Regions from separate parts of the Sphingomonas psychrotolerans genome, predicted to be linked through region 1. Evidence: riboswitches for the same ligand, from Rfam matches in the RefSeq annotation. Region 1 holds a riboswitch; the other holds the start of a gene.
The links. A riboswitch is a leader RNA that binds a small molecule or an ion and turns the genes downstream of it on or off. The one in region 1 is predicted to bind cobalamin.
Positions count from the first base shown of each region.

Region 2: another riboswitch for cobalamin. It lies ahead of CVN68_RS20615 (TonB-dependent receptor plug domain-containing protein); the one in region 1 lies ahead of metE (5-methyltetrahydropteroyltriglutamate--homocysteine S-methyltransferase).

Region 1 covers NZ_CP024923.1:190,128-201,037, reverse strand. The annotation lists gene CVN68_RS00910 (acyltransferase family protein) at 1-847, shown strand, start outside; partial or broken gene CVN68_RS00905 (DUF188 domain-containing protein) at 1,042-1,356, shown strand; gene CVN68_RS00900 (glycoside hydrolase family 43 protein) at 1,502-2,473, shown strand; gene CVN68_RS00895 (alpha/beta hydrolase) at 2,528-3,478, shown strand; gene CVN68_RS00890 (DUF6454 family protein) at 3,685-4,527, opposite strand; gene CVN68_RS00885 (M28 family metallopeptidase) at 5,000-6,358, shown strand; gene CVN68_RS00880 (hypothetical protein) at 6,355-6,585, shown strand; gene metE (5-methyltetrahydropteroyltriglutamate--homocysteine S-methyltransferase) at 6,666-8,948, opposite strand; cobalamin riboswitch at 9,052-9,253, opposite strand; gene putA (trifunctional transcriptional regulator/proline dehydrogenase/L-glutamate gamma-semialdehyde dehydrogenase) at 9,307-10,910, opposite strand, start outside.
Region 2 covers NZ_CP024923.1:4,554,375-4,565,284, reverse strand. The annotation lists gene fusA (elongation factor G) at 1-826, opposite strand, end outside; gene rpsG (30S ribosomal protein S7) at 890-1,360, opposite strand; gene rpsL (30S ribosomal protein S12) at 1,416-1,787, opposite strand; gene CVN68_RS20635 (hypothetical protein) at 2,082-2,651, shown strand; gene CVN68_RS20630 (bactofilin family protein) at 2,656-3,099, shown strand; gene CVN68_RS20625 (DUF4142 domain-containing protein) at 3,683-4,279, opposite strand; gene CVN68_RS20620 (methyl-accepting chemotaxis protein) at 4,361-5,674, opposite strand; cobalamin riboswitch at 5,778-5,965, shown strand; gene CVN68_RS20615 (TonB-dependent receptor plug domain-containing protein) at 6,081-7,964, shown strand; gene CVN68_RS20610 (ABC transporter substrate-binding protein) at 8,110-8,934, shown strand; gene CVN68_RS20605 (FecCD family ABC transporter permease) at 8,931-9,902, shown strand; gene CVN68_RS20600 (ABC transporter ATP-binding protein) at 9,893-10,669, shown strand; gene CVN68_RS20595 (CoA-acylating methylmalonate-semialdehyde dehydrogenase) at 10,855-10,910, shown strand, end outside.

The sequences.
Region 1 (10,910 bases):
AAGCTGGTACGCAGAGCCCGATCGTCCGCTCGACCCCGGCCCGGCCAATTGCGCCCTCCGTCAGGAGGAAGCAAGCATCGCCGGCGGCTCGAGGATTGGCTGGTCGCCCGAAAACTGTCGGCGCGCGGGACCGGCGTCGAAGATCATCGTCCTGGGGGACTCGCACGGCGTCGCCTACACCCCCAATCTCCGCCAATTCGCCGCGGAGAGCGGCGCCAGGATCGTGGTCTATTTCCGCGCCCACTGCCCGTTCCTCGAGCTCCTCCAGACCATGGCGAGCCGGCCCGGCTGCCGATCCTTCTACAAGACCGCACTCGACGAAGTGCGCGCCTCCGCATCCGCGGGCGATGTGATCTTCTTCCCCGGATTGCGCCTCCACCACGCCCCCGCAGCGCCGGCGGCCGGCCGCGATCCGCTCCGCCCCGCGGAGGCGGTTCCGCCCGAAGCGATCGACGAGGCTCTCGCACTCCTGCGGCTGCTCGGCCGCAAGGGCGCGGCGATGCTGTTCGAGGCACCCAAGCCGCTCTTCCAGAGCCCGGCCTATCGCTGTGCCGACTGGTTCAACCGGAACAACCCGGTCTGCCGTGCAGGGCTGGCGGCCGGACGGAACGAATTGCTGGCCCGCCGCCGGAGCGTGGTCGCGGCAATGCGAACGCTGGCAGATGCGGCCCCCGCCATTTCCGTGTGGGACCCGTTCGCCGACCTGTGTCCCGAGGACCCCTGCCGCGCCATGCGCGGCGACAAGCCCTTATTCTTCGACGGCGATCATCTCAGCGGATATGGCAATTCCCTGCTGTACCCGGCGTTCCGACGGGCCTTGCTGTCGGCGCACCGGTCAGTCGGCTGACAGGCGCTACGGTGCGCTACGCCCGATCCTGCAGGGCCGCTGCATGCGGCGGTGGTTGCGGTCAGGCGGGCGGCTGCCCCACCGCCCTCGATACGTCCGCGCCTTCTAGCCCTCTCCCGCCTTCGCGAGAGAGGGTTGGGTGAGAGCCTTCTACTTCTCTCCTCCGAGCCCTCTCTCTGCCACCTCTTCCTTCTATTCCCCCACCATGCGCACGCCCGTCCGCCGCAGCGGTGAGCGTAGGGATCCTCGTCGACGGCGACGCCTGCCCGGTGAAGGAGGAGGTCTACAAGGTCGCCTGGCGCCACGACGTTGCCGTCGTGGTGGTGAGCAACCAGCATCTGCGCATCCCCGCGCACCCTTTGCTCAGCCGGGTGGTGGTCAGCGACGGCTTCGACGCCGCCGACGACTGGATCGCGGAAGCATCGGCCCCCGGCGCCATCGTGATCACCGCCGACATCTTGCTGGCCGACCGCGCGCTCAAGGCCGGCGCGCGTGCCTTGCTCCCAAGCTGAGCGGCAGCGCTAGAGAGCTTCTCGTCCCGCTTACCGTCCGCCCGCATTGACGAAGCGATTAGTCCGACTATTCTACGCCCAAACAATCCGGAGAGCGATGGTGGGCAAGGGTATCAGCGACAAGGCTTTCGCAGCGCTATTTATGATAGCGCTAACATGCCCGGTCGGTACCGCGGCGCAACAGGCCCCCGATGCTCCGCAGGCCAATCCCCTCATCCGCGACAAGTTCACCGCCGACCCGGCGCCGCTGGTCGTGGGTGATCGGCTCTATCTCTATGTCGGGCATGACGAAGCGCAGCGCGACGAGATGTTCAACATGCGCGAATGGCTCGTCTACTCGACCACCGACATGAAGCGCTGGACCGATCACGGTCCGATCCTGAAGGCGACCGACTTCAAATGGGCGAAGAAGGACGCCTGGGCATCGCAGGCGATCCAGAAGAACGGCAAATTCTGGTTCTACGCCGCGGTCGAGCATGACGATACGCACCCCGGCAAGGCGATCGCGGTCGCGGTCTCCGACACGCCCACCGGCCCATTCGTCGACGCGAAGGGCGCCGCGCTGATCACCAACCAGATGACGCCGAAGGGCACCCATAGCTGGGAGGATATCGACCCCACAGTGTTCACCGACGAGGACGGGACGACGTGGATCGCGTGGGGCAACCGCCAATGCTATATCGCCAAGCTCAAGCCCAACATGATCGAGATCGACGGCCCGATCACCGAGATCACGCCGCCGCATTTCGAGGAAGGGCCGTGGCTGCACAAACGCGGCCCGCTTTACTACCTGACCTATGCCTCGCTCGACCGGTCGAAACACCGCGACGAGAAGATATCCTACGCCACCGCGCCGTCGATCCGGGGGCCCTGGACGTGGCGCGGCGAACTCACCGGATCGGGCAAATACAGCTTCACGATCCACCCGGGGATCGCCCGGTTCAAGGGCGACTGGTACCTGTTTCTCCATAACGCCGCGCTCACGATCGGCGACCAGAACGGATCGATCGGGCGCCGCGCGGTCACCGTGGAGCATCTCCAATATAATGCCGACGGCACGCTGAAGCCCGTCGTCCAGACCGACGCCGGCATCTCGGCGCCGCGTCCACGCTAGGCCGGAAACGACACGTCGAGCCGAAAATCGGCCGGCACAATGAGGAGGGGAACGATGCGCACCACCAATCAGAGGCACTGGATGAGCACGGGCATGGCGGCGATTGCCTTGATCGCCACCTGCGCGCTCGCCCCCCGCGCCCACGCCCAGAACGACCGGATGACGCCGATCGCGGCTCCGGCCCAGCCGGGCGCGATCGAACTGAAAACCGGCGCGCTGCCGGGCGTCACCGCGCCGGAGGCATGGCATAGCCAATATGGCAGCGTCTTCGCGCGCAACGTCACCGTCGCGACGCTCACCCCCTTCCTGCCCGATCCGGCGAAGGCCACCGGCGCCGCCATCGTCGTCGCGCCGGGCGGCGGCTTCCGGACCTTGTCGATGCAGAATGAAGGCTGGGATGTCGCCAGGGCGCTCGCCGACCGCGGCGTCGCGGCATTCGTGCTCAAATATCGCCTGAACCAGACCCCGCAGGATATGGCTGCGTTCGAGCGCTCGATGCGCGAGATGTTCAGCGGCGCGGCGCGACCGCCGCGGCCCGCGCCCGATGCGGCGATCACCGGTCTCGCCCCGCAGATCGCCGATGCGCGCGCGGCCTTCGCGTTGATCCGCCGGCGGGCGAAGGAATGGCGGATCGATCCCGAACGGATCGGCATGATTGGTTTCTCGGCGGGCGCGATGCTGACGATGGCCACCACGCTCGCCGGTGAGGAGGCGAAGCCCGCGTTCATCGGCAACATCTATGGTCCGCTGGCGTCGATGACAGTGCCTGCCGCCGCGCCGCCGATGTTCGCCGCGCTCGCTGCCGACGATCCGCTCTTCGGCAATAGTGGCTTCGGCCTGATCGAGAACTGGCGGGCGGCGAAGCGGCCGGTCGAGTTCCACCTCTACGAGCAGGGCGGGCACGGTTTCGGCATGTACAAAAAGGACACCACGAGCACCGGCTGGTTCGGCGCGTTCGCGGACTGGCTGCGGATGCATGGCTTCCTGCAGGCTGCGCGCCCCTAGCCTGCAGGCTCTGACAGCCATCGGCCCCTCGCAAAGCAGGATTTCGTCTGCTTGCCTCGGGCGGGAGCGGCCTTGCCGCCGCCACGTAGCAACCGCGGATCGCCTCACGTCCTATGGCCCGGTCAACCCGCCTGACGCTTCGCTGTGACCCTCGCGGCGCGAAGCGGGCAAGTGTCCCGCGCCGGCAACGCGCCTCTCACGCCCAACTACGCCGGCAAAACCGCCCCACTCTCCCCGCCACCGTCCAACCGAAAATGAAACAGCCGGCTGGGGCCATCTTCCGGAACGACATAGAGTTCGCGGCCCTCGATCGCCATGCCTTCGCCGGTATAGGGTCCGCCGCGGCCCAGCGGCCTGACCGGTCCGATCGCGCCGGAGCGCAATGTCCGCCGAAGCTTCATCGACGGCCAGTCGATCCAGTCGACCGCGCCGCTCCACAGCGTCAGCGATCCGCCCGCCACCAATTGTCCGTCGACGAACTTCATGTCCTGATGGTGCGTCGGCGAAGGGTTCGGCACGGTGCGGACCCGGCCATTGTCGGCCAGATCGAAGATGTAGAGCAATTCGCTGTCCCAATTGCCCGCGACAAGCGTGCGGCCCGATGCCGCGACACACCCCAGATGGTCCGCGACGCGGATCTTGCGGCGGACCCGCAGGCTGTCGGCATCGAGTTCGAGCAGTATCGCCGAGCTGTTCGGCTTCAATTCCGCGACCGGAACCCAGATCGAGCGCCCCGAAATCGAGATCCCGCCTGGATGATAGCGCGCCCCGTCGGTCAGCTCGCGTCGCCGCAGGAGCTTGCCCGTGCGCCGGTCGAACTCGTGGATATAGCCCTTGCGGTTTTCCTGATCGACCGACGTGACCCAGATCCGCCGGCGATCGAGCTCGAGCCCCTGAACGTGAAACAATTCCCCTTCGAGCCTGAGCGAACCCACCAGACGCGCTTGCTCGATCCCGTCGGTGAACTGGTCCGGCGCGGCGGACACCGACAGGCTCGGCAACAGCAGGAAAAGCGCAGTCAAACTCGATCGGATGGTCTTGCGGATCATCTGACTTGCCCCCGGATTTTGCGTGTCCACGCTCCATGGCAAAGTCGTGTGTCAGAAAAGCTGCATTGCCTCAGGGTCGGCCGCCCGGGGCCGCTTGCAATGTAGGATTTCGTCTGCTTGCCTCGGGCGGTCGGCCTTGCCGCCGTCGCCGGTAAAAACTCAGATCGCCGCACGTCCCATGCCTTGGTCAACTCGCCCGACGCTCCCCCGCGACCTTCGCGTCGCGCAGCAGGCGCCTGCATGGCGCGGGTGTAGCGCTCGGTGTCGCGCACCCTGCGAGCGAGTCAAGCACGCCACAAAAATTATCGTGATATTTCAATATTCTAATGAGTCAACTTCGCCGACAAAACCCGCTTTCGAGTCAAGCAGTCGAGTCAAGCAGTCAACCAAATCGGGCCTTGCCGCCCGCGCCCCGTTGCCCTCCGCTCCGCCGCTTCCTAAGCTCGGCGCGAATTCCAACCACCGGGGCATCATGCACAGACTGAAGACCATCCTCCTCGCCGGCGCGCTGGCGACGGGGCTCACCGCGCCCGCTCTGGCCCAACGCGCGCCTGCGACGATCACCCCCGATCATGTCCGCGCCCATGTCGACCTGCTCGCCGGCCCGGCGCTGCGCGGCCGCGGCAGCGCGACGCCCGACGAGGCCGCGGCGGCCGCTTATGTCGCAGCGATGTTCCGCGGCTATGGGCTCGCAATGGCGCCGGGGATGACCGGCTACACCCAACCGATCGACATCGTCACCCTGCGGCTCGATCGCCCGCCCGTCCTTACTGCCAACGGGGTGCCGGTCGATGCCCCCTTGCTGTTCTCCTCCACCGGCCAGCCGGTCCGCGGCAAGCTAGCGGTCTTTGCCGGCACCGATCCGAAGCAGGCCCCCGCCGCCGACGCGCTGATCGTCACCGGCGCGGGGGTAAACGGGCTCCAGTTCGCCGGCGGCGTCGATCCGGCCAAGGTCAAACTGGTGATCATCCGCGCCACCGATCAGACCCGCTCCTATTACGAGCGGATCGGCGGCCGCCCCCGCCTCCCCCGCACCATCAAGGGCGAAGCGCCCCGCCCCCGCCCGACCGTCGTCGCGCTGAACGACGCCGCATTCGACAAGCTCGCCGCGCAGGACGGCACCGATGTAGCGCTCGAATTGCCCGGGCTGGTCGAGCAGGCGCAGGTCACCACCAACGCGCTCGGCTATCTCCCCGGCAGTGATCCGGCCGCGGGCGTCCTGCTCGTCACTGCGCATCTCGACCATCTCGGCGTCCGCCCCGACGGCAAGGTGATGTACGGCGCCAATGACGACGCCTCGGGCACCGCCGCGGTGCTCGAGCTGGCGCGGACGCTGGCGGGCAGGAAGCATCGCCGCGGCATCCTGTTCGTCGCTTATGGCAGCGAGGAAGCCGGCGGCTTCGGCGCGCGCTGGTTCGCCGAACATCCGCCGGTGCCGCTCAGCGACATCGTCGCCAATCTCGAGATCGAGATGATCGGCCAGCAGGACGCCAAGCTCCCCGCCGGCACGATGATGATGACGGGCTATGAACGCTCGACCTTCGGCGAGACCTTGAAGGCGCACGGCGCTTTGATCACCACCGATCCATACCCTGAGCAGAACTTCTTCCAGCGCTCGGACAATTATGCCTTGGCACTGAAGGGCGTGGTCGCGCACACCGTCTCGGGCTGGGCGACGGTGCCGACCTATCACACGCCCGAGGACACGGTGGACAAGCTCGACATTCCGTTCATGGCGCGGGCGATCCAGTCGCTGGTCGCGCCGCTGCGCAGCCTGGCGGACAGCAAGGCCAAGCCCGAATGGAAGCCGGGCGGGCGCCCGAGCGAATGACGGTCGTGGAACTGCAGGACCTGCTGCTGACCGCATTGGTGCGTCAGGCCGGCGGCAGCAAGCGCGACTGGCGCGCGGCGTTGGGCAAGATCCGCGTCTACAGTCCCGAGACCCATCCGCATTGCAACTGGATGGTCGCCCCCTCGGGGAGCAACGGCGAGAACGCCATCATCGAACGCCTCCTCGACGATTTCCGCGGGCGGCATCCGCTGGTGACGGCGGACTAACAAATTCCCCTCCCTGAAAGGGAGGGGTTAGGGGTGGGTGGCGTCGGGCAGGGCTCGGTGCCCTGCCCGACGCTCCGGTGCTAGGCGGAGACCCGCAACGTCCGCGCCGCGGCGACCATCGCCTCGATCGCCGGCTTCACTTCGGCCCATTTCCGGGTCTTGAGTCCGCAATCGGGGTTCACCCACAGCTGCTCGGGCCGCAGATGCTGCTGCGCCAGCCGGATCAGCGCGACCATCTCCTCCTCGCCCGGCACGCGCGGCGCATGGATGTCGTACACCCCCGGCCCGATCGCTCCGGGGTAGCGATAGGCGGCAAAGCCCTCGAGCAATTCCATCTGCGAGCGGGCGGTCTCGATCGAGATGACGTCGGCGTCCATCGCGCCGATCGACGGCAGGATGTCGTTGAACTCCGAATAGCACATATGGGTGTGGATCTGGGTCGCATCGCCGACCCCCGCCGCGGAGAGCCGGAAGCTGCCCACCGCCCAGTCGAGATAGGTCTGCCAGTCCCGCTGGCGCAGCGGCAGCCCTTCCCGCAGTGCCGCCTCGTCGATCTGGATCGCCTTGCACCCCGCCGCCTCGAGGTCGATCACTTCGTCGCGGATCGCCAGGGCGATCTGCTTGCAGGAGTCGGCGCGCGGCTGGTCGTCCCGGACGAACGACCAGTTGAGGATCGTCACCGGCCCGGTCAGCATGCCCTTGACCGGCCGCGTCGTCAGGCTCTGGGCATAGCGCCACCATTCCACCGTCATCGGCGCAGGCCGCGAGACGTCACCATAGAGGATCGGCGGCCGCACGCAGCGCGAGCCATAGGACTGGACCCAGCCATTGACGGTGAACGCGAAGCCCGAGAGCTGCTCGCCGAAATACTGGACCATGTCGTTGCGCTCGAACTCGCCATGGACGAGCATGTCGAGCCCGACTTCCTCCTGCCACCGGATGGTGCGCTCGGTCTCCTCGCGGAGGAAAGTGTCATAGGCCGCCGCGTCGAGCTCGCCGCGATTGAACCGCGCCCGGGCATTGCGGACTTCGCTGGTCTGCGGAAACGAACCGATCGTCGTCGTCGGAAAAGCCGGCATGCCCAGCACCGCCGCCTGCGCGGCGCCGCGCACCGCGATGTCCGCCGCGCGCTGGTACATCGCATCGCTCACCCCGGCCACACGGTCGCGGACGGCGGGGTTGTGCACGCGGGGCGAGGTCTTGCGGTTGGCCGCGGCCTGCGATGCCTTTGCCAGCTCTCCCGCAACGCTGTCGCGCCCTTCGTTGAGCGCGCACTTGAGCAGCGCCAGTTCCTCGACCTTCTGGACGGCAAAGGCGAGCCACTGCGCCACGTCACCGAGCTTCTTTTCGAGCGCGAGATCCATGGGGACGTGGAGCAGCGAACAGGACGGCGCGAGCACCAGATCGCGCGTCGCCGCAATGGCTTCGAGCCGGTCGAGCAGCGCCTCGAGATCGGCGCGCCAGACGTTGCGCCCGTCGATCACGCCGAGCGACAGCAGCAACGACTTCGGCGCCGCCTTGAGCAGCGGATCGAGCTGTTCCGGCGCGCGAACCAGATCGACGTGCAGCCCTGCTACCGGCAGGGATGCGGCGAAGGAGAGGTTGTCGCCGAGCCCGCCGAAATAGGTAGTGAGCATCAGCTTCGGCCCCGAGCGCGACAGCCGGGCATAAGCCCGGGTCAGTGCCCGGCGCTGCTTCTCGTCCAGATCGAGCACCAGCAGCGGCTCGTCGATCTGCACCCATTCTGCGCCCGCATGAGCAAGCTGGCCGAGGATCGCGGCATAGAGCCCCAGCACTTCATCGAGCATCTCGAACGGATCGACCCCGCGGCCCTTGGCAAGGCTCAGCCACGTCACCGGCCCGAGCAGCACCGGCCGCGTTTCATAGCCCTGCGCCCTGGCCTCGCGATATTCGTCGACCACCTTGAGCCGGTTGAGCGCCAGCTTCTGGCCGGCGGCCAGTTCGGGCACCAGATAGTGATAATTGGTGTCGAACCATTTGGTCATCTCGCAAGCGGTGACGCTGCCGTGCCCGCACGCGTCATGACCGCCGGTCGTCCCCCGGGCCATTGCGAAATAGGTCGCGAGATCGGCTTCGCCGTCGGCGCTGCGATACCGCTCGGGGATCGCGCCCAGCATCACGCTGGTGTCGAGCACGTGATCGTAGAGCGAGAAATCGTTCGAGGGCAGCCAGTCCGCGCCCAGCGCCTTTTGCCGCGCCCAGCCGGCGGTGCGCAGCCCCGAGGCAGCGTCGAGCAGTTCCGCCTCGCTCGTCTTGCCGGCCCAATAGGCCTCGAGTGCATGCTTCAGCTCGCGCCGCGGCCCGATGCGCGGAAATCCCAAGGTAGCAACGGTGATAGTCATGTCTTCAACCCCGAAGAGGGGCGAGGAACGCGGAGCAGACGCGGGCATGCGCGGCCATAGCCCGGCCGACACGCAAGCGACCGATCCGGGCACCCCGCCGGTGGACGTACTCGCGTCGAAGGCAGGTCTCCTGGCTCACGGGTCAGCGCGATGGTCCGTCTTCCCGGAGCGAACCCCAGTGACATGGTTGGACCACAGCTCGCCGCTTACAGTTGCGGGGGCAGCGCCGGTTTTTCACCGGCTTCCCGTCTTAGCTCCGACGCAGGGCACGCCCCGGACGAAGAACCTTGACCCTCTCCAGATCGCACTCCCGTGCGGGGCCGTCAAGCATCATATAAAGAAATCTTTATATGATGCTTCAGCCGAGCATCATCAGGCTGGCATTGCCCCCCGCGGCGGTGGTGTTGATCGAGACCGACACCTCCTCGACCAGCAGGTCGAGATTATAGGCATCCGCTCCGCTCAATGCCGCGGTCGATGCCGCCTGTGCGGAGACGACCCCGCCCTCGCGCTTGGCCAGCATGCGCAGCAAGCGCGTCACTTGCTCCGCGTCTCCCTCCATCAACGCCCCCGAGACCTGACCCGCGTCGCTGCGGATCCGCGTTCGCACACTGACCGGCAAGCCCGCCAGCGCTGTGGAATCCCCCTCCACCACCACATCGTTGCCCGTCGCAAGACACGCGGCGAGCTGATGGAAAAGCCCTACCCGTGTCGTTGGCGCAAGCAGGATCGTCCCGCGCGGATGCAATGCATACAGATTGCGCTCGCCGACCGGGCCGGGAAGCTCGACTTCATGGCCCAGAGGTGAAGCAGCCCCCAACTCCCGCGCGAGAGCTGCGGCCTGCGGCTCGCCCATTCCCTCCAGCCATTCGGCAAGATCGGCGAGTGCCGGATCCGCCGGGCCAGCGCCGCGCGATTCCGGCACCGCCCCATCCCGAACCAGCCGGGGCAGGTAGAGCGGCCCACCTGCCTTGGGTCCGGTGCCCGAAAGCCCGCGCCCGCCGAAAGGCTGGACCCCGACGATCGCGCCGATGACGTTGCGGTTGATGTAGAGATTGCCCGCCTTGATGCGCGAGGTGACCTGCGCGATCGTCTCGTCGAGCCTCGTGTGCAGTCCGAAAGTGAGCCCGTAGCCCGTGGCGTTGATCGCATCGATCAGCGCGTCGAGATCGTCACGAGCATAGCGGATCACGTGGAGCACCGGCCCGAACACCTCGCGTGTCAGATCGGCGATCCTGTCCAGCTCGATGATCGTCGGCGGCACGAAGGTGCCGTGAGCCGTCTCGTCCGACAGCGCCTGCTGCTCGACGCGACGCCCACGCGCGCGCATCGCAGCGATGTGCTTCTCGATATTGGCCCTGGCTTCGACGGTAATCACGGGGCCGATATCGACCGCCAGCCGATCGGTATTGCCGATGCGAAGCTCGGCCAGCGCGCCCTTGAGCATCGCCAGGGTGCGATCGGCGACTTCTTCCTGCAGGCACAGTATCCGCAGCGCCGAACAACGCTGGCCCGCGCTGTCGAACGCCGAAGCGATGACGTCGGCCACTACCTGTTCGGCGAGCGCCGAGGAATCGACGATCATCGCATTCTGCCCGCCGGTCTCGGCGATCAGCGGGATCGGCTTGCCGTCGCTCGATAGCCGCTCGGCCAGTTGTTTCTGGATCAACCGCGCCACTTCCGTCGAGCCCGTGAACATCACGCCCGCAGTCTCGGGCGCACTGACCAGGGCCGCCCCGATCGCGCCGTCGCCGGGCACCAGCTGGAGCGCATCGGCGGGCACGCCCGCTTCGTGCAGCAGGCGCACCGATTCGCTCGCAATCAACGGCGTCTCCTCCGCAGGCTTGGCGAGCACCGGATTGCCGGCGACCAAGGCCGCGGCGACCTGTCCGGTGAAGATCGCCAGCGGGAAGTTCCATGGGCTGATGCACACCACCGGACCGAGCGGCGCGGCTGTCGGAG
Region 2 (10,910 bases), 520 kb from region 1:
GGACGCCCTTGTTCTTGAACGCCGAGCCGCAAACCACCGGCACGAACGCCATGCTGAGCGTCCCCTTGCGGATCAGCTTCTTCAGGTCGGCGACGCTCGGCTCATTGCCTTCGAGATACTTCTCCATCAGGTCGTCGTCGAGTTCGACGGCCATTTCGATCAGCTCGCTGCGATACTTGGCGGCCTTCTCGACCATGTCTTCGGGGATGTCCGCATATTCGAACTTCGCGCCAAGGCTCTCTTCGAGCCAGATGATCGCGCGGTTCTCGACCAGATCGACCAGGCCCTTGAAGCCGCCTTCGATGCCGATCGGCAGATACAACACGGCCGGACGCGCACCGAGGCGTTCGATGATCGAGTTGACGCAGAAATAGAAGTCCGCGCCGGTGCGATCGAGCTTGTTGATGAAGCACATGCGCGGCACGCCGTATTTGTCGGCCTGACGCCAGACGGTCTCCGACTGCGGCTCCACGCCAGCAACGCCGTCGAAGCATGCAACCGCGCCATCGAGCACGCGCAGCGAACGCTCGACCTCGATGGTGAAGTCGACGTGCCCGGGGGTGTCGATGATGTTGATCAGATGCTCTTCGCCCTTGCCTTCTTCGGCGCGCCACTTGCACGTCGTAGCGGCGGACGTGATCGTGATCCCGCGCTCCTGCTCCTGCTCCATCCAGTCCATCGTCGCGGTGCCTTCGTGCACTTCGCCGATCTTGTAGGACTTGCCGGTGTAATAGAGGATGCGCTCGGTCGTCGTCGTCTTGCCGGCGTCGATGTGCGCCATGATGCCGATATTGCGGTAACGCTCGAGCGGATGGCTGCGGGCCATGATCTTAGTCCTTAGCGATGTGGGGAGCCGGCGGTCCGGCTCCCCACGATATAGGTAGGAAAGTTACCAGCGGTAGTGGCTGAAGGCGCGGTTCGCTTCGGCCATACGGTGGGTATCTTCGCGCTTCTTCACTGCGTTGCCGCGGTTGTTCGCGGCATCCATCAGCTCACCCGAAAGGCGGGCCGACATGGTGTGCTCGCTGCGGTTACGCGCCGAGGTGATCAGCCAGCGGATGGCCAGTGCCTGGGCACGCTCCGGACGAACCTCGACGGGAACCTGGTAGGTCGCACCACCGACGCGGCGCGAACGGACCTCGATGCCCGGCTTGATGTTGTTGAGTGCGTCATGGAACACGCCGATCGGCTCGCGCTTGGCACGCTGCTCGACGGTTTCGAGCGCCGTATAGACGATGCCCTCGGCCACGGACTTCTTGCCGTCCAGCATGACCGAATTCATGAACTTGGTGAGAACCTCATCCCCGTAAACGGGATCAGGCAGGATTTCCCGCTTTTCGGGACGACGACGACGAGCCATCTGATATCTTCCTTCTAAACTTCAGCCGTTGGTGGCGGGCATAAGCCCGGCCGGCTTACTTCGGACGCTTGGCGCCGTACTTGGAACGCGACTGGCGACGATCCTTCACACCCTGCGTATCGAGCACGCCACGAAGGACGTGATACCGAACGCCGGGAAGGTCGCGCACGCGGCCGCCGCGGATCAGGACCACAGAGTGCTCCTGAAGATTGTGGCCCTCGCCCGGAATGTAGCTGATGACTTCGCGCTGGTTGGTCAGGCGGACCTTCGCAACCTTGCGGAGCGCCGAGTTCGGCTTCTTCGGGGTCGTGGTGTAGACACGGGTGCAGACGCCGCGCTTTTGCGGGTTCTGCTCCATCGCAGGGACCTTGGACTTGGCCTTCTGCGGTTCGCGGCCCTTGCGGACCAGCTGGTTGATCGTTGGCATGAAGCCCTTCACCTTTGCGTTACCGGATCATTCCGGCGGTTACTTTGCTGGAGCCCAGACTCTATAGAATACGAAAAGGCCCCGGGTGTCTGCGACCCCCCGGGCCATTGCGTCTCCAGCAACGTTCAGCTCTTTGTTCCCCGAGTCTTGCGGCCTTTGGACCCTCGTGGAACGGTGGCGCCTATAGCGGCGCACGCCCAGGTGGTCAATGGGGCGGCCGGGCTAACAGAGCGTCAACGCATCGCGCGCTAAAGCCTGCATAAGATGCTGCACTCTTACCGATATGGCGCCGTCATGCGGCCGATCCTGCTCCGGCTCGCCCCTGCGCTGCTCGCGCTGGCGGCGACATTGCTGCTCGGCACGACGGGACTGCCGTTTGCCGAGCGTTGGCGCTGGTTCGAGTCGGCGGCGCTGCTGCCGGTGATCGGGATCGCCTTTGCGGCCGCTGCCGGACTCCTCGCCTGTCACCTCGCATTGCTGAGCATCACTCCCCGCCCTTCCCTGTTCGCGAGTGCCCTGCCCGCCGCGCTGATCGCCGGCGCCTTGCCCGGCCTGGGAAGTGCGGCATTGCTCGTGCCCCTGGCGATCGCCGCGCCGGCAGCGCTGCGCAGACCGGCGGGCGCGGCGGCGCTGGGCGGCGTGGCCATCGCGCTCGCCGCTGCGTGGCTACACAGCCCGGCCCTGCACCTCGCCGGCGCGCTGGCGATGCTCGCCGCCGCGACGCTGGAGATTCGCCGCGCCGCCCGTCCGGCAGCGAACGACAACACCCGCAACGAAGCGTTCACTGCGTTTTGGAGTCTGCCGGAGGACGCCGGTTGTGCTAGGCAGCCGGCCCGGACTTCGAGTCCCGTCTTGGGGGAGTGAGCTTGTGTTCAGCAGCAAGAGCCGCGACGAACGACCTTCGGCGCCGGGTCCGGCGAATGGCCGCGGACGCGGCATGTTTTCGGTGATCGGACCCGACATGGTGGTGACCGGCGATGTCCGTGCCACCGCGGATCTTCATATCGACGGCAGCATCGAAGGCGACGTGCATTGCGGCAATTTCGTCCAGGGATCGGAGAGCCGCATTCAGGGCGGCGTCACTGCCGATACCGCGCGGATCGCCGGCGCGATCGAAGGCAGCATCCGGGTCAAACACCTCATCGTCGAGCGTTCGGCGCGGATCATCGGCGATGTCGAATATGAGGACATCACGATCGAAAATGGCGGCCATGTCGACGGCCGGCTCAAGCGCACCGGCGGCGACGCCGCAGCGACCGGGCCGCGCGCGGTGCCGGATGCAGCGCCGGCCGCACGCGAACAGGCGGCTTGATTCGGAGTCCCGCGGGGCAGGAGCGCCGGTTTTCGGTGGTGCCCTGCAAAATGGGACCGGAAGTTGCGGCCACCGGCTGACTTCACTCACCCAGTATGCAGACGCCTTCAGGCGACATGGCACTCCCGGCAAGCGCGCACAGCTCAGGGTTTGCGGGACGAGTCAGATTTGCATGGTCACCGAGGCAAGCCTGATAATTCGAAATGCCTGGAGGAGTCGGCCAAGAAGCTTTTGTAGGCTTTTCCAGATGCTTGCACGCGCGTTTCGCGATCGAGACAGCCAACAGATCCGCACGCTGCGCCGCAGAGAACGGCACCTGCTCCTTATGACCGGGCGAGCATGCGGTTAGTACTAAGGCGACGCCTGGAATAATCGGCGGTTTAATAAGCATGCCACGTCATAGCTCCGCCACGTGGGCTTTCCACTACTTCCCGCCATTCGCGATTTATAAGACACGACGCGGATAGCGCTTGTTGGCAAAGCTCCTGTCTTCGCGGGAGCCGAGCCGGTTCGGCACCGCCCACACGAAAAGAGGCGCCGTCCTTGCGGGCGGCGCCTCTCTCATGGGCCCGGAACGGGGGGGTTACAGGCCCTTGATCTTGGTAAGATGCGCCTGGACGACCTTCTCGGCGTCGCTGGCGAACTTCTTGAGCTCCGGCACGTCGCCGGTGGCGGCATAGCCCTTGACCAAAGTCAGCGCCTTTTCGTGCGCTGCGATCTGCTGGGCTTTGTAGGCGGTGTCGAACGCCGCGCCCTCCGCCTGGCGCAGCGCTTCGAGACCGGCTTCCTGCTCGACGCTGAGCGCCGGGCTCGGAGTGATCGCCGGACTGGCCTTGGCGCCCGCGGCCTTGAGCTTGTCGGTCGACGCAGTGTGATGCTCGACCATCAGCTTGCCGAAGTCCTTGAGCGGCTGTGCCTGCGCCTTCTCCTGCGCGAGCTTGCCGGCCTCGATCTCGTAATAGTCGCTCGCACCCACGTCGTTGGCGAATTTCTGCCCCGGCGATGCAGCTTCGGCAGCCATCGCATTGCCGGCGCCGTTGTCGGTCCAATTGGCGTCGCCGGGCATGTCCATGCCGGCCATGTTGTCGGCCGTGGTGGTATTGGTAGCCGTCTCGTTGCCGCCGCACGCGGCGAGCGCCAGCGCCGGGGCCAGCCCCAGGATCAGATGATGCTTCTTCATGGCAAGGCGTCCTCCTCGGGGTCCCACAACGCAGTCCCGAAGCCGGCGTTCCGCTTTCTCAATGAGATTGCGGCAGAATTCTCAGGCGGCGCGCAGCTCGGCGAGAAAATCGCGCAGTTCCGCGGAGAGCTCTGCTGCGCCTTGCTGCAGCTTCGCCGCGACGCCGCGCATTCCCTGGGCGCTGGCGGAGGCTTCGCCCGAGGTCTCGCCGATCGCCTCGACATCGTGCCGGATCGCATTGCTCGCGCCGACCGCTTCCTCGACATTGCGCGCGATCATGTGGGTTGCATTCTCCTGCGCGACGACCGCCGCCTGCACGCCCCCCGCGAGATCGACCATGACCGCGATCGCTTCCTCGACTTGCCCGTGCCCCGCCGTGACGTCGTCGATGCCGCGGCGGATCTCGTCGACATGCGCCGCGATCCTTCCCGCGGCGACGCCGGTCTGGCTCGACAGCTGCTTCACTTCATTGGCTACCACGGTGAAGCCACGCCCCGCCTCCCCGGCACGCGCCGCCTCGATCGTGGCGTTGAGCGCGAGGAGATTCACCTGACCGGCGATGTCGCTGATCAGGCCGATCACCGAAGTGATTCGCTGCGCGGCGCAGTGCAGCTCGCGGGTGCGGGCACTGCCGGCGCGGACCAGCTCGGAGACCTTGCCCGCGGCCGCCTCGGCGGCTTCGGTATTCCGCTCGACATGCTCCAGAGCGGTGGCCAGCTCGCGTCCGCGCGCGGCGATTTCGCGCATGTTGTCGCTGGTCTGCGACGCTGCCGAGGCTACTGCAACCGCGCGGCCGCCAACCGCGCCGGCACGCTCGGCGCTGGCGGCGGCGCCCCGCTGCAATTCGGCCGACAGACTGCCCAGCGCCTGCGCGAGCGACGCCACCTCGCCTTCGAAGCGCTCGCTGGCACGCTCGATCCGCTCGGCACGCGCGATGCGGGTGGCGGCGGTGCTGCGCTCATATTCGGCGGCGAGATGGAGCAGCCGGCGATTGCCGATCACTCCGGCCAGCCTGCCGCCGCGCGTCAGGATCATCCCTTCGCTGCCATTGGCGGCACGATAGGCCTGGATCAGCATGCTTGCATCCTCGGCAATCTCCGCCACCGGGCAGGCGCGGACATGGCGGACCACGCCGTGGCCGAAATACGGATTGCGCAGCAACGCGTGCCCGAACGGATTGAGCAGCAGCCGCCGCACGTCCTTCTCGAAGATCGCGCCGACGGGTCGATGGGCGGCGTCGACCACCGGCATCAGACGAAGATCGGTATCCGAGTTGAACAGATCGACTGCCTTGAACAGCGAATCGTCGAGCGTCAGCCATGGCGGATCGGCTTCGGCAGTAGTGAGCCAGCCCGGATTCGGGTCCGACCGCGGGGCAAGTTGTGCGACCTTCATGCCTCCGCCCTAGAGGCAGTTGGTAAAGGCCAGCTTCACCGTTGGTTACACCTGCGTGACAAATCGCCTTTTTTCGCAGTTGCAGCGAACGAAGGCGCGGCGTAGAGGCCCGGCCGTGACGGGTGTCCCCGCAAGGGGATGAAAATGGGAACTCGGTTCAAACCCGAGGCTGCCCCCGCAACTGTAACCGGCGAGCGTTCGCGCCATCCAAGCCACTGGAGCTTTTCCGGGAAGGCGGCGCGAGAGTATTGACCCGGGAGCCAGGAGACCTGCCAGTCACAGTCGATTCCTTTGCGCGGGCGGGGTGCACCGGGCGAACGAGGGCTGTGCCCTCGCGTGAGCGACACCGTTAACCGGGTCGCCGCGCCAATTTCGGCAAGACGACCCCAGACAAAGGTGTCTTGCCGTGACCAAGTTGAAGCTGTTTCTCTATGCCTCCGCCGCATTGCTGCCGGCGGTGGCGCATGCCCAATCGGACGAGGACCAGATCGTCGTCGTCGCATCCGGCGTCGAGCAGGAGGCCGAAACCACTGGCCGCTCGATCACCGTGCTCGACCGCGCGGCGATCGAGACGCGTCAGACCGTCTCGCTGTCCGATCTGCTCGCCACCACCCCGGGCATCACCGCCACCCGCAACGGCGGCCCCGGCGGCGTCACTGCGGTGCGCATCCGCGGCGCCGAGGACGCGCAGACGCTGGTGTTGATCGACGGCGTCCGCGCCAACGATCCCTCGGCGCCCGCCGGCGCCTTCGACTTCGGCAATCTGCTGACCGGATCGATCCAGCGCGTCGAAATCCTGCGCGGACCCAATTCGGTGATCTGGGGCAGCCAGGCGCTGGGCGGCGTGGTCAATTTGGTGACGCAGGCGCCGGTCGACGGCGTGGCGGCGCGCGCCAATGCCGAATATGGCTATGCCGAGCAGGTTTCCGCCAATGCCGCGATCGCAGCGGGCAACGATACGCTGCAGGGCGCGCTGACCGGCGGCTATTTCCGCACCGACGGCGTCTCGCAGGCCGCGGTCGGCACCGAGGCCGACGGCTATCGCCAATATAATGCCAGCGGCCGGCTGCGCTACGAATTCGCGCCGGGCTTCGGCGTCGACCTGCGCGGCTATTACGCCAATTCGCGCCTCGAGCTCGACGGGTTCGCTCCCCCCACCTACAGCTTCGGCGACACCGACGAATATTCGACCGCGCAGGAATTGTACGGCTATGCCGGGTTGTTCGCGGACATCGGACCCGTCGCCAATCGCATCGCCTTCACCATCGCCGACATCAACCGCGACGGCTATAATTCCACCAGCGATACGGCGCCCGCCTATCTCTATCGCGGCCGCAGCGAACGCTACGAATATCGCGGCGACGCCAAGCTGGTCGACCAGCTCCGCGTCACCTTCGGCGCCGAGCGCGAAAATCTGCGCTTCTATGACGGCTTCGTGACCAACCGCGCCGACATCACCAGCTTCTACGGCCAGGCGATCGTCACGCCGGTCGAGCAAGTGACGCTCACCGCGGGCATTCGCAACGACGATCATAGCCGCTTCGGCGCACACACCAGCTGGGGCGCCAATCTCGCAGTGAAGCCGTTCGAAACCACCTTGCTGCGCGCCAGCTATGGCGAAGGCTTCAAGGCGCCGACGCTCTATCAGCTGTTCTCGGACTATGGCACCGAATCGCTGGATCCAGAGACAGCGAAGAGCTGGGAAGTGGGCGTCGAGCAGTCGGCGCTGAACGGCGCGGCGAAGCTGGGCGTGACGTGGTTCCACCGCGACACGCGCAACCAGATCGACTTCTTCTCGTGCCCGGCAGCGCAAGTGACCAACCCGGCATCGATCTGCTTCAATCGCCCCTTCGGCACCTACGCCAATATCGCCCGCACCCGCGCCGAGGGCGTCGAGGTCGAACTCGCGCTCAAGCCGGTCGAGGCGTTTACCGTCACTGCTAACTACACCTATACCGACGCCGAGAACCGCTCGGCGGGGTATGAAGGCAATCAGCTGGCGCGCCGTCCGCAGGACACCGCCAGCCTCTCGGCCGATTACCGCCTGCCGTTCGGGCTTTCGCTGGGAGGCACGGTGACGATCGTCGGGGACAGCTTCAACGACCAGGGCAATTTTACCCGGCTCGACGGCTTTGCGCTCGGCAGCATCCGTGCCGAGATGCCGATCGGCGATCGCTTCGCGGTCTACGGCCGCGTCGAGAATGTCACCGACGAGAAGTACCAGGTCGTATCGGGCTACGGCACCTATGGCCGTGCGGCCTATGCCGGGGTGCGGATCCGCCTCAACTGATGACCAGCCCCCCCACCGTCATGCCGGACTGGTTCCGGCATCCACTGTGCCGCCTGGCGGGACGGATTCGGCAGGAACCGAGCCGTCTTCGCCTCGCCGCCTGGTGGACCCCGGAACCGGTCCGGGGTGACGATGGATGGCAAGGATGAAACGCGCCGCGCTCCTGTGCCTGCTGCTGGCCGGATGCGCGGCGCAACCTTCGGCAAAAGGCGGCGGAATCGTCTCGCTCAACCCGTGCGCCGATGCGATGCTGGTCGAGCTGGTCCCGCGCGACCGCATCGCCGCGATCAGCCATTATTCGCGCGATCCCGGCGCGACCTCGATCCCGCTGGATCTTGCGCGCAAGTTCAACGTCAACAACGGCACCGCCGAGGAGATCATCGCGCTTCGCCCCGATCTGGCGATCATTGATAGCTTCGCTTCGGTCTCGACTCGCGAAGCGCTGACGCGGGCCGGCGTGAAGACGCTGACGCTGGGATGGGCCAATACGATCGAAGACAGCAGAAAACAGGTCCGTGAACTCGCCGCCGCGCTCGACGCAAAGCCCGCCGGCGAGGCGATGGTCGCGAAGATCGACGGCGCCATTACGGCCGCCCGCACCGGCCGCCCGCCGGTCTCCGCCTTGCTCTGGATCGGCGGCAACACCGTCAACGGCGCGAACACCTTGCTCGACGAGATGATGGTCAAGGCGGGCTTCAGCGACCATGCTGCGCATTATGGACTGCAAGGCACCGGCTATCTCCCGATCGAGCATGTCGTCGCCGATCCGCCACGCGTGATGCTGGTCCCCGACCAGGCCGGCCGCGACGCGGCTTCGCGGGCGGCGCAGATGCGCGGCTGGGCGCTCGCCCGCTCGGGCGCCACGGTGCATCAGGCGCCCTTTGAGCGCAGTCTCGTCAATTGCGGCGGACCGGTGATCCCCAGGGCGATGACGCGGCTTGCGGAAATACGCAGCGAGGTGGGGCAATGAACCGCGCTCTCCTCCTCACGCTGCTCGCGGCCCTTGTCGGCCTGCTCTTCGCCGGCTCGCTGATGGCCGGCAAGATCTGGGTGCCGGCGTCGGTTTGGTTCTCGAACGATCCGCGCTGGTGGATCGTCGCCGAGCTGCGCCTGCCCCGCGCGATCCTCGGGCTCGCGATCGGCGCGGCGCTAGGCCTCACCGGCGCGGTGCTGCAAGGCTATCTGCGCAACCCCCTCGCCGACCCGGCGGTGGTCGGCGTCTCCTCTTCCGCCGCGCTCGGTGCCGTCGCCGCGATCGTCATATTTTCGGCCAGCGGCCCGCTCGTCATCTTCGGCGCCGCGATGCTTGCCGCGTGCGGATCGATGCTGCTGCTCGCGGGACTGGCATGGCGCGCCGACAGCCAGGTCGCTTTCATCCTCGCCGGCACCGTGCTCGCCAGCCTCGCCGGGGCGCTGACTGCCTTCCTGATCTCGATCGCGCCCAACCCCTTCGCCACCGCCGAGATCATCGACTGGATCATGGGCGCGCTCACCGACCGCAGCTTCGCCGAGGTCCAGCTGGCGCTGCCATTCATTGCCGTCGGCTGCGCGCTGCTCCTCTTCACCGGCCGCGCGCTTGACGCGCTCACCCTCGGCGAGGCCGCGGCGCGCTCGCTCGGCGTGCGGCTCGCGCGCACCCAATTGCTCATCGTGCTCGGCGCCGGTCTGGCAGTCGGCGCCAGCGTCGCGGTGACCGGCGTGGTCGGCTTTGTCGGGCTGATCGTGCCGCATCTGCTCCGCCCGCTCACCGGCGCCAGGCCCTCTGCCTTGCTCGTCCCCAGCGCGCTCGGCGGTGCGGCTCTGGTGCTTGCCGCCGACAGCCTCGTCCGGCTCGGCCCCGGTGCGGCGGAAATCCGGCTCGGCGTCGCAATGGCCTTGCTCGGCACGCCGTTCTTCCTCGTGCTCCTGCTCAAGATGCGGCGGTCGGCATGGAGCTGAGCGTCAGCGATCTCGCGGTCAGCCTCGGCAATCGCCGGGTGCTCGACCATATCACCGCCGCCTTCCGGCCCGGCCGCGTCACGGCGATCCTCGGCGCCAACGGCTCGGGCAAGTCGACTCTGGTCAAGACGCTCGCCGGGCTGCTCGACGCCGATGCCGGTCACGTCAAACTCGGCACGCGCCCCATCGCCCGGATCGAGCCGCGCGAGCGCGCCCGGCTGATCGGCTATCTGCCGCAGGACCCGATCGTCCACTGGAACCTCGCGGTGCGCGACCTCGTGGCGCTCGGCCGCCTGCCCCATCGTTCGCCCTTCGCCGGCGCATCGCAGGCGGATGCGATGGCGATCGGCGCCGCGCTCGCCGCGACGGACGCCCATCACCTCGCCGATCGCGGCGCCGACCAGCTCTCGGGCGGCGAGCGGGCGCGCGTCCTCCTCGCCCGCGTCCTCGCCGGCGAGCCGCAATGGCTGCTCGCCGACGAACCGCTCGCCAGCCTCGATCCCGTCCACCAGCTCGGCCTGCTCGACCAGCTCCGCGCGCTCGCCGCGGACGGCATGGGCGTGGTGATCGTCTTGCACGATTTGATCCAGGCCGCCCGCGCCGCCGACGACGTGCTACTGTTGAAGCAAGGCGAGGTCGTAGCGTTCGGCCCTGCGGCGGAGGCACTGGCGCACCAGCCGCTGCGCGAGGCCTTCGGTGTCGAGGTAATGATCGTTCCCGACGAACAGGGCCGTTTGCTGCCGGTGCCGATCGGCCGGACCAAATAGGCCGATATCCGTCATCCCGGCGAACGCCGGATCTCGGGCAGTTTGCTCCCGCCATCGCACGAGATCCCGGCTTTCGCCGGGATGACGCGTGTGAGTCACCTCCTTGCGGGGAGGGGAGCCCCTGTGCCATTGCGCAATAAAATTACACGACGAGTCGGGCCAAAATGCCCGCCGCAGGAGAGTTTATGCGCACGATCGAGCATCTCATTGCCGGCCATTCGGGCGGAGGCGCGGGGCGCAC